One region of the Gordonia sp. 11cp genome, then DNA from elsewhere that is predicted to be linked to it. Evidence: riboswitches for the same ligand, from Rfam matches in the RefSeq annotation. Region 1 holds a riboswitch; each other region holds the start of a gene.
The links. A riboswitch is a leader RNA that binds a small molecule or an ion and turns the genes downstream of it on or off. The one in region 1 is predicted to bind thiamine pyrophosphate.

Region 2: another riboswitch for thiamine pyrophosphate. It lies ahead of thiC (phosphomethylpyrimidine synthase ThiC); the one in region 1 lies ahead of thiO (glycine oxidase ThiO).
Region 3: another riboswitch for thiamine pyrophosphate. It lies ahead of AC3B6C_RS01515 (TenA family protein); the one in region 1 lies ahead of thiO (glycine oxidase ThiO).

Annotation. Positions count from the first base shown of each region.
Region 1 is NZ_CM173437.1:1,092,529-1,095,800, forward strand. It holds gene thiG (thiazole synthase) at 1-663, opposite strand, end outside; gene thiS (sulfur carrier protein ThiS) at 656-856, opposite strand; gene thiO (glycine oxidase ThiO) at 853-1,914, opposite strand; TPP riboswitch at 1,909-2,019, opposite strand; gene thiE (thiamine phosphate synthase) at 2,067-2,792, shown strand; gene AC3B6C_RS04720 (hypothetical protein) at 3,113-3,272, shown strand, end outside.
Region 2 is NZ_CM173437.1:2,360,605-2,363,876, reverse strand. It holds gene AC3B6C_RS10510 (IS110 family RNA-guided transposase) at 1-742, shown strand, start outside; gene AC3B6C_RS10505 (GNAT family N-acetyltransferase) at 1,096-1,443, opposite strand; TPP riboswitch at 1,666-1,755, shown strand; gene thiC (phosphomethylpyrimidine synthase ThiC) at 1,763-3,272, shown strand, end outside.
Region 3 is NZ_CM173437.1:372,399-375,670, forward strand. It holds gene AC3B6C_RS01500 (flavin-containing monooxygenase) at 1-94, opposite strand, end outside; gene AC3B6C_RS01505 (TetR/AcrR family transcriptional regulator) at 272-916, shown strand; gene AC3B6C_RS01510 (LLM class F420-dependent oxidoreductase) at 993-1,850, shown strand; TPP riboswitch at 1,881-1,976, shown strand; gene AC3B6C_RS01515 (TenA family protein) at 1,964-2,674, shown strand; gene AC3B6C_RS01520 (ABC transporter substrate-binding protein) at 2,659-3,272, shown strand, end outside.

The DNA.
Region 1 (3,272 bases):
GGTCACCGCGGTCGCCAGAAGCACTCCGTCGCAACCGAGTTCCATCGCCAGCGCCGCGTCGCTCGCGGTGCCGATGCCGGCGTCGAGGATGACCGGCAGCGGGTCGTCGAAGCGGGTATGGCAGTCGTCGACGATCATCTCGATGTTGTGCGGGTTGAGGATTCCGAGACCGGTCCCGATGGGTGACCCGAGCGGCATCACCGCGGCCACCCCGAGATCGGCGAGTCGCGCGGCCAGAACCGGGTCGTCGTTGGTGTATGCCAGCACGACGAACCCGTCGCCGACCAGGGCGGCGGCCGCGTCGACGAGTTCGATGGCATCGGGCATCAGGGTGCGTTCGTCGGCGACCACCTCGAGCTTGACCCAGTCGGTCTCGAACGCCTCGCGCGCCAGCTGTGCGGTCAGGACCGCCTCGGCGGTGGTGTGGCAGCCGGCCGTGTTGGGCAGCACGGCGATGTCGAGCCGGCGCAGCAGATCGAAGACCCCGGTACCCGAGGCGGCGTCGACGCGGCGGACCGCGACGGTGGTGAGTTCGGTGCCCGAGGCGACCAGTGCGCGTTCCAGGGTCGCGAGATTCGACGCCCCGCCGGTGCCGGTGATGAGCCGGGACGAGAAGTCGCGGCCCGCGATCCGCAACGGATCCGGTGTCGACTGGTCAGCCACCCTGCACCGCCGTGACGATCTCGACGACGGCGCCGTCGGTCATGGTGTGCCGGTCCCAGCGACCGCGCGGGACGACCGCGCCGTCCACCGCGACCGCGATCCCACGGTCCGGCAACCCGAGCCCGGCGACCACATCGCGCACCGAGGCGTCGGCGTCGACATCCATGCTCTCGCCGTTCACCGTGATACTCATTCCTCGACTCCTTCCAGGATCGACAGCACGCGCTCGGCGGTACCCGGGGCGAGGACGATCCCATTGCGTCCGTGCCCGGTCGCCACGACGGTGCGTGCGTCCACGCGGGCGACGAGCGGCAACCCGTCGGCGGTGCACGGCCGCAGACCCGCGGCCGCTTCGGTCAGTTCATACGTCCGCAGTCCGGGCAGGACCTCGATCGCGTCGGCGAGCAGGTCGGCGACCCCACCGGCCTGCGGCGCCCGGTCGGTCAACCCCTCGGCCTCGTACTGGGTGGCGCCGACGACGACACCGTCCTCGCGTGGCACCAGGTAGACGGCCCGACCGTGCAGACGTGCCCGGACGACGTGGGCGGGCGGGGGCACGGACCAGCGGGTGCGACGAAGCCGGAGGATCTCGCCCTTGGCCGGGTGCAGGTCGGCGCCGGGCCAGAGGGCAGCGGTGCCGAGCCCGGCGGCGAGCAGGATCTGCCCGTCGGAGCCGGGGTCGTCGAGATCGGCCAGGGACCCGACGCGGGCGGTGGTCAGCTCCACGCCGGCCGTCGTGACCGCGGCGCGCAACGCCTCGAGGAGGCGCCGGTTGTCCACGGACCACTCCCCGACCGCGCGATAGCCACCGACCAGACGAGAACTCAGCGACGGTTCGAGTGCCCGGATGTCGCGGCCGGTCACCGGCTGCAACGCCGAGTCGGTGCGGGGCTGGCCGGCCCAGACGAAGTCGGCGAGGTGCCGCAGGTACTCGATGTCCGTGGCCGAGGCCGCGACGAACAGCGAGTCGGTGGCGGTGACAACGGCGGGGTCGTCGAGCCGCTTCACGAGCGCGGGCCAGAGCCGGACCGACTCCACCGACAGGGCGAGCGACGCCTCTTCGCCGGGATGTCCCTCGCCGAGCGAGCCGAGCATGCCACCCGCGACCCACGAGGCGCGCTCGTCGGTTCCGGCGTCGAGTACGCGAACCCGCCACCCGGCGTCGGCCGCGGCCAGTGCGCACGTCAGCCCGATGACGCCGCCGCCCACCACCGTCAGGGTGCGGTGAGCAGTCTTCCGAGGGGAATTCACGCTGGAATCACCTTCCTTCGCCGGAATGACCCGGATCAGGTTCGACGGTCAGCGGATCGGTCCGCACTCTCAGCCCGGCCGGTCCGGGCTCCCGTGTGTTCGTGCGGTCCACCCTACGCGGGGGCGTCAGGTGTCCGGTTAGCCTGGTCGGCGTGACGACCCCGAACCACACCAGGTCAGGGTCCGCGGATTCCGGCCACGCGACAGACCGTCGTCGTCGGCTCTCCTCGGCCCGCCTCTACCTGTGCACCGACGCCCGACGCGAGCGCGGCGACCTCCTCGATTTCGTCGGCGCCGCGCTGGCGGGCGGCGTCGACATCGTGCAGCTCCGCGACAAGAACTCGCCGGGCGAACGCGAGTTCGGGACCCTGGAGGCGCGGGAGGAGCTCGAGATCCTCGCGGGACTGCGGGCGATCACCGACGCGCACGGTGCGCTGCTGGCGGTCAACGATCGCGCCGACATCGCGGCGCTCTCCGGCGCCGACGTCCTGCACGTGGGACAGGGCGACCTGTCGCCGTCGGCGGCCCGCCGGATCGTCGGCCGCGACGTCGTCATCGGCGCCTCGACCCACGACCCCGAGCAGGCTGCCGCCGCGATCTCCGACGAAGACGTCGACTACTTCTGCGTCGGCCCGTGCTGGACCACGCCCACCAAACCCGGCCGCGCCGCCGCCGGCCTCGACCTCGTGTCCGCCACTGCGGAAATGCTGTCGGGGGCAACGCAATCAGCGAAACCGTGGTTTGCCATCGGCGGGATCGACGCCGGCCGCGTCGGCGAGGTCACCGCGCTCGGGGCCCGGCGCATCGTCGTGGTGCGCGCCATCACCGCCGCCGCCGACCCGACCGCCGCGGCCCGGGAACTCGCCGGGGTGCTGTAGCGAGTCGTCGTCGGGGACGAAACAGGTTTGCCCGGTCGGTGTCGCGGGTCTATGGTGGACCGATCATGTTGTGCATCACGAGCATTCTCGTAACCCGCCGCAGCGGGGTCTGAATCTGACCGACCCCCCGCTGCGGGTCGGTTGCGCTCTATCGTCGGTCACCCATTCTTCGACCGAAATCGGTTACCGAGATGCACCCTCTTCATCTGTCTCATCGATCCTGTTCGTGGCATGAGCACGACGACCGCCGCGGTGGCGATCTGTTCACCGAGCGGTACGGCCGTCCGCTTCCCCCTGGAATGCACGAGGAGGCCACCGGGATGACCTGGCAGGAATTCACCGACGAGTACTCCCGCGGCGGCACGATCCGGCTCGGGTCATGGTCGGTCGCGTCGTGTTCGGGCGACCTGGTCGAGTGCCGGGCGACGCTCGCGATCGCCGACCGCATCAGGTCCTGCAGCGCCGTCGCCGCCGGCCCGG
Region 2 (3,272 bases), 1.3 Mb from region 1:
TGTGCCCGAGGAGGGTACCGAAGCGGCCCGTGATCTGGTCCGCGCCCGCGAGGACGCTCGCAGCGACCTGATGCGGGCGCGGCATCGATTGTCCAAACTGCTTCTGCGCCAGGGGATCGTCTACTCCGGCGGGAAACCCTGGACCGGTGTTCATCAACAGTGGCTGCAGCGTCAACGTTTCGAGCTGCCGCTGTTGCAAGCCGCCTTCGACAACGACCTGGACGCGGTGTTGAGCGTGACCGCACGCCGAGACCGCCTCGATGAGCTGATCGAACAGACCGCGGCCACCGATCCGTGGCGGGCTGTGGTCACCCGATTGTCATGTCTGCGGGGTGTGTCGACGCTGACCGCGTTCGCTCTGACCGTCGAGATCGGCGACTGGTCGAGGTTCAGTGGCGCCACGATCGGCCCCTACGCCGGGTTGGTGCCCTCGGAATACTCGACCGGCGGTACCCGCAGTCAGGGATCGATCACCAAGGCCGGGAACGCCCACGTGCGGCGGTTGCTGGTCGAGGCGGCCTGGCAACACCGGCGGCCCTACGGCACGCCCGGACAGACCATGCGCCGTCGGTGGGAGGCCGCCTCACCCTCGGCCCGCGCCCGTGGCCATGCCGGCAACCGACGGCTACACAAGCGTTGGCAACAATTCGACCGCCGCAGCAAACATCCCTGCGTGGCCAACACCGCGATCGCTCGTGAGCTCGCCGGCTGGTGCTGGTCGCTGGCGGTGCTCGACGACTAACCAGCACTGACACACAATCTTGGCCACCCGCCGCGACTGCGCTGTGGTGAACAGGGAACGAATCCACGGCGTCGCTATGTGCGCCAGCACCTCTGGGTGCACGGTACGCACGCTTACATAGACCCGTCGGTCAGCGTTTTCATCTCCTGTCGAACACCGTTGAGCGGTAACCAACCCGCGTATATCAGTCCGACAACACCGTCGCGAGTAACGACCACCACACACCGCGGCGGGTGGCCAACCCCCACTACAGCCCCCTAGCAAGGAGGCCAACTCGCCATGGAACTTGACAAAGCAGCACTACATATCAGCGACGAGCCACGAAGGGCGTCGACGCGCCCTCCGACGCTCGATCACACCGGGGCGAGCGTCACGATCCCGGGATGGCTGTCGAGGTAGCGCTTGGTGAACGTGCACACCGGCCGCAGGCGGGCGCCCTGCTCGCGGGCATGGTGCACGACGGTGCGGGTGAGCCGGGTGGCGAGGCCGTGTCCGCTGTACTCGTCGTAGAGCACGGTGTGCAGCACGGTGATCGTGGTCTGACCGTCGACCGTCTCGGTCGAATAGCCGAGCACGCCGACCAGGTCACCGGCGACCCAGAGTTCGAATCGGTCGCGGTCGGGGTTGTGCACCACCTGCGAGATCTGTTGCAGGATCGACTTCGCCGACTGTGGTGGTCGATGACGATGCTTACGTAGCACCCGACCCTCCTCACCTCTTGATCGCGGACATCTGATCACCGACGGGCGACTGCCGCGGCTCGACACCGACACCATCTGTGATCAGGGTCACACGCTACCTTACGGAACCGTAACTGCCGACCCCGATGGCGCTGCCGCCGAAGATCGAGACGGTTCACTCCCGCCCCGGGCCTGGCTCCGGGCGAGTCGAGGTATGGTGACGGGCGCACGACAACTACACACCGCGGGGGCTCTCACGATCACCGAGGGCTGAGATGGCGACGGGCGGTCGCCGACCGCTCGAACCTGTCCGGGTAATGCCGGCGTAGGGAGAACCGCCATGGGCACACGTGTATCCGCCACGCGCACCGACAGCGCACCCGCCGACTCCGGGTTCCTGACCCTCGGTCCCATCGAGGGCAGCACCAAGCACTATCTCTCGGTCGACGACCTGCGTGTACCGCAGCGTCGCATCCACCTCACCAACGGCGAGCATCTGGACGTCTACGACACCTCGGGCCCGTACACCGACCGGTCGGCGCGCATCGACGTCGAGCAGGGCCTCGCACCCACCCGCGACAGCTGGCACCGGCCCGAGCCGATCGACGGCGCGAGCACCCAGCTGGCCTGGGCGCGCGCCGGGATCGTCACCGACGAGATGCGGTTCATCGCCGCCCGGGAGGGCGTCGACGCCGAACTGGTCCGTTCCGAGGTGGCGATCGGACGGGCGGTGATCCCGGCGAACCATCGTCATCCCGAGTCCGAGCCGATGATCATCGGGAAGCGCTTCGCGGTGAAAGTCAATGCGAACATCGGCAATTCGGCGGTCCGCAGCTCGATTTCCGACGAGGTCGAGAAGATGGTGTGGGCGACCCGCTGGGGCGCCGACACGATCATGGACCTCTCGACCGGCGCCGACATCCACACCACCCGAGAGTGGATCCTTCGCAACTCGCCCGTCCCCGTCGGGACGGTACCCATCTATCAGGCGCTCGAGAAGGTCAACGGCGATCCCGCCTCGCTCACGTGGGAGCTGTACCGCGACACCGTGATCGAGCAGGCCGAGCAGGGCGTCGACTACATGACGGTCCATGCCGGAGTCCTGCTGCGCCACGTCCCGCTCACCGCTGAGCGGGTGACCGGAATCGTCTCCCGCGGTGGTTCGATCATGGCCGCCTGGTGCCTGGCGCATCACCGGGAGTCGTTCCTATACACCCACTTCGACGAGCTGTGCGAGATCTTCCGCCGCTACGACATCACGTTCTCGCTCGGCGACGGCCTACGCCCGGGATCGATCGCCGACGCCAACGACGAGGCGCAGTTCGCCGAGCTCCGCACCCTCGGCGAGCTGACCACGATCGCCAAATCCCATGGCGTGCAGGTCATGATCGAGGGACCAGGGCACGTCCCCATGCACAAGATCGCGGAGAACGTACGCCTCGAGGAAGAGCTGTGCGAGGAGGCGCCGTTCTACACTCTGGGGCCCCTCGCCACCGACATCGCACCCGCGTACGACCACATCACCTCGGCGATCGGTGCGGCGATGATCGCCCAGGCCGGCACCGCGATGCTCTGCTACGTGACACCGAAAGAGCATCTCGGCCTCCCGGACCGCGACGACGTCAAGGTCGGCGTGATCACATACAAGATCGCCGCGCACTCCGCCGACCTCGCCAAGGGGCACCCGCGGGCGCAGGAACGCGACGACGCACTCAGCAAGGCGCGCTTCGAATTCCGCTGGAACGACCAGTTCAACCTCGCCCTCGATCCCGACACCGCCCGCGCCTTCCACGACGAGACACTGCCCGCCGAGCCGGCCAAGACGGCCCACTTCTGTTCCATGTGCGGCC
Region 3 (3,272 bases), 720 kb from region 1:
AACAGGTGTACGGGACGCCGTAGTCGGTGAGCATCTTCCCGGCGGTCAGCCCGCTGATTCCGGCGCCGATGATCGCGGTTGTTGGTAAAGGCACACTGCCCCCTCGATGGACCCGCTGTGGTCACGATGTGGATGTAGACACAATCTGATTTGTGTCTACACGACGGGACGTATCGTGTACACAGAATCCGCGAACTGTCTACGACGTATCTGCTTCCCACCCCGAGCGGACACCCGGACACACGGCGCGCGACGACCCCGAACGCAGGAGATGCCGGTGACCGAAGCCTCGACCACGACGGTCCACGAGCGGTTGCTCGACGCCACGCAGAAGTTGCTCGCGGACAAGGGCATCCGGGCGACCACCATGCAACAGGTCGCGGAGTCGGCGGGCGTGTCCCGCGCGTGGCTGTATCGGCACTATCCGGACAAACCGTCCATGATCGGCGCGACGATCGTCCGCCTGACCGAATCGTTCTGGCGCGACGCCCGTGCCGAGCTCGACGCCATCGGCGACCTGGCCGGCCAGCTCACCGCCGGGGTGCGTATCGGTCGAGGCGCCTACGACGACCCGGGCACGCTGCTGTTGAGGCTCCGCACCGAGGAGCCGACCGAGTTCGCCGAATGCGCGGGCGTCGGCGTCGTCAAACTGATCCCCGACCTCGCGGCGTTCTGGCTCCCCTTCGTCGAGCAGGCCGTCGACCGGGGCGAGATACACCCCGCGCACGATCTGCGCGAGGTGTCCGAATGGGTTGCGCGCGTGCTGATCAGCCTCGGCACCTCGCCCGGCGAGGCACTCGACATCGACGACGCCGCGCAGATCCGGCGTCACCTCGACCTCTTCGTCATGCCGGCGCTGTCCACACATCCGCGTGATCGAACGGCCGGCGCCCACCGGCACCCCTGGCCTGAGTGACGCCGATCACCTAGACTGGTGTCCAGTCAACCGTCCGGATCGTGCGGACGACCGAACGACGCCGTCGGAGGGCCACATGGATTTCGGGATCGTGCAGTTCACCAGTGACCGGGGGCTCAAGCCCCATGTCCTGGCTCCGCTCATCGAGGATGCGGGGTTCGCGTCGTACTACGTCCCCGAACACGGACACATTCCGACGCGACGCGACGCCGCACACCCCCGCACCGGCGACGAGACCCTTCCCGACGAGCGCTACATGCGCACCCTGGACCCCTGGACGTCACTCGCCGCCGCCGCAGCCGTGACCGAACGCATCCGGCTCGCCACCGCGGTGGCGCTGCCGGTGCAGTCCGACCCCATCACTCTCGCCAAGACCATCGCGACGCTCGATCACATCTCCGACGGAAGAGTCACTCTCGGTGTCGGATTCGGCTGGAATCTCGACGAACTCGCCGACCACGACGTGCCGCCGAAGCGGCGGCGGACCATGCTCCGTGAATACCTCGAGGCGATGACCGCTCTCTGGACGCAGGAAGAGGCCGAGTTCGCCGGCGAGTTCGTGAACTTCGGCCCCAGCTGGGCGTGGCCCAAGTCGACCCAGTCGCACATCCCGGTGCAGGTGGGCGCGGCGGGCAACGAGAAGAACTTCAAGTGGATCGCGCGCAGTGCCGATGGGTGGATCACCACCCCCGGCGAGGAGGACATCGAGGGATCGGTGTCCCTGCTCAAGCAGATCTGGTCCGACGCCGGCCGCGACGGCGAGCCCGAGATCGTCGTGCTCGACTTCCGGCCGGTCCCCGAGAAGCTCGAGAAGTGGCGCGAGATCGGGGTCACGACAGTGCTGTACGGCCTGCCCGACGACTCGGTCGAGCGCGCGACCGGATACCTCGCGAAGCTGGCCGGCAAGCTGGGCATCGAGCCCGCGGTCGTCTAGGCCCCCTGCTCCCTTCTGCTAGCCTGGTTCCGTTCTGACACGGGGTGCTCCGCGACCGCGGGGCTGAGATGAGACCCGAGAACCTGTCCAGGTAATGCTGGCGAAGGGATGTCATGTCTTTGCGTACGCTTTTGTCCGATACCGGCCGCTTCACCGATCAGCTGTGGGACCACACCTCCGGCCTGAGGGCGGCGATCGACGATCTCGAGTTCCTGCGCCGCCTCGGGGACGGGACGTTGCCCCTGGAGGTGTTCCGCACCTACCTGGAACAGGATTCCCTGTACCTGGCCGGGTACTCGAGAGCACTCGCGATCCTGGCGTCGAAGTCGCCGGATCCGCAGACCGCGGCGTTCTGGGCGAATTCGTCGGCAACCGCGGCCGCCGTCGAGGTCACCCTGCACGGCGACCTGCTCGAGGGAGGCCAGTTGCCGCCGCGGCAGGGTGAACCCGAGCCGTCGACCGCCTGCCTCGGGTACGTGTCCTATCTGATCGCCACCGCCGCGACCGAGTCGTACGCGGTCGGCGCGGCCGCCGCACTGCCCTGCTTCTGGATCTACGCCGATGTCGGCCGAGGACTTGCCGCGAGCGCCGCCGCGGTTCTCGCCGCCGACCCGAACCATCCCTATGCACAGTGGGTGACCACCTACGACGCCCCGGAGTTCCAGGAGTCCGCCGCTCGGGCAAGGGAATTGGTGGATGCGGCAGCGGCGTCCGCCGGCGCGGACGAGCAGGCCGCGATGACCGCGGCGTTCACCGTCGCCACCCGGTACGAGCTCATGTTCTGGGACACCGCGTTGCACCCCTACGCATGGCCCGCCGCATGATCGGCCGCGTGCACCGCACCCTCGCCGGGTTCGTCGTCGCGATCGCGGTGTTGTCGACAGCCACCGCGTGCGGGTCGGACTCCGCCTCCGACGACACCATCCGATTCGCGCTCGACTGGACCCCGAACACCAACCACACGGGACTGTTCGTGGCGCAACAGCGCGGCTTCTTCGCCGAGTCCGGACTGGACGTCGAGATACTGCCCTACAACAACACCGCCGTCGACACCGTGGTGGACGCGGGGAACGCCCAGTTCGGGATCAGCACCCACAACTCGTCCACCTTCTCCCGGGCCTCGGGCGCGCACACGATCTCCGTGCTCGCGCCGCTGCAGCGATGGGCGACGGGTATCGGGGTTCGGGCCGGTCGTGACGACATCGCGAGCCCGAAGGACCTCGACGGCAGGACATATGCCGGGTTCGGCGACCCCGGCGAGGAAGAGACCCTCAAGCAGGTGATCCGGAACGACGGCGGCACAGGAGATTTCACGTCGGTGACCCTCGGCACCTCCGCGTACGAGGCCGTCTACTCGGGGCGGGCGGACTTCACCGTCTCCTACCTCGCCTGGGAGGGCATCGAGGCCGAGCATCACGGAAC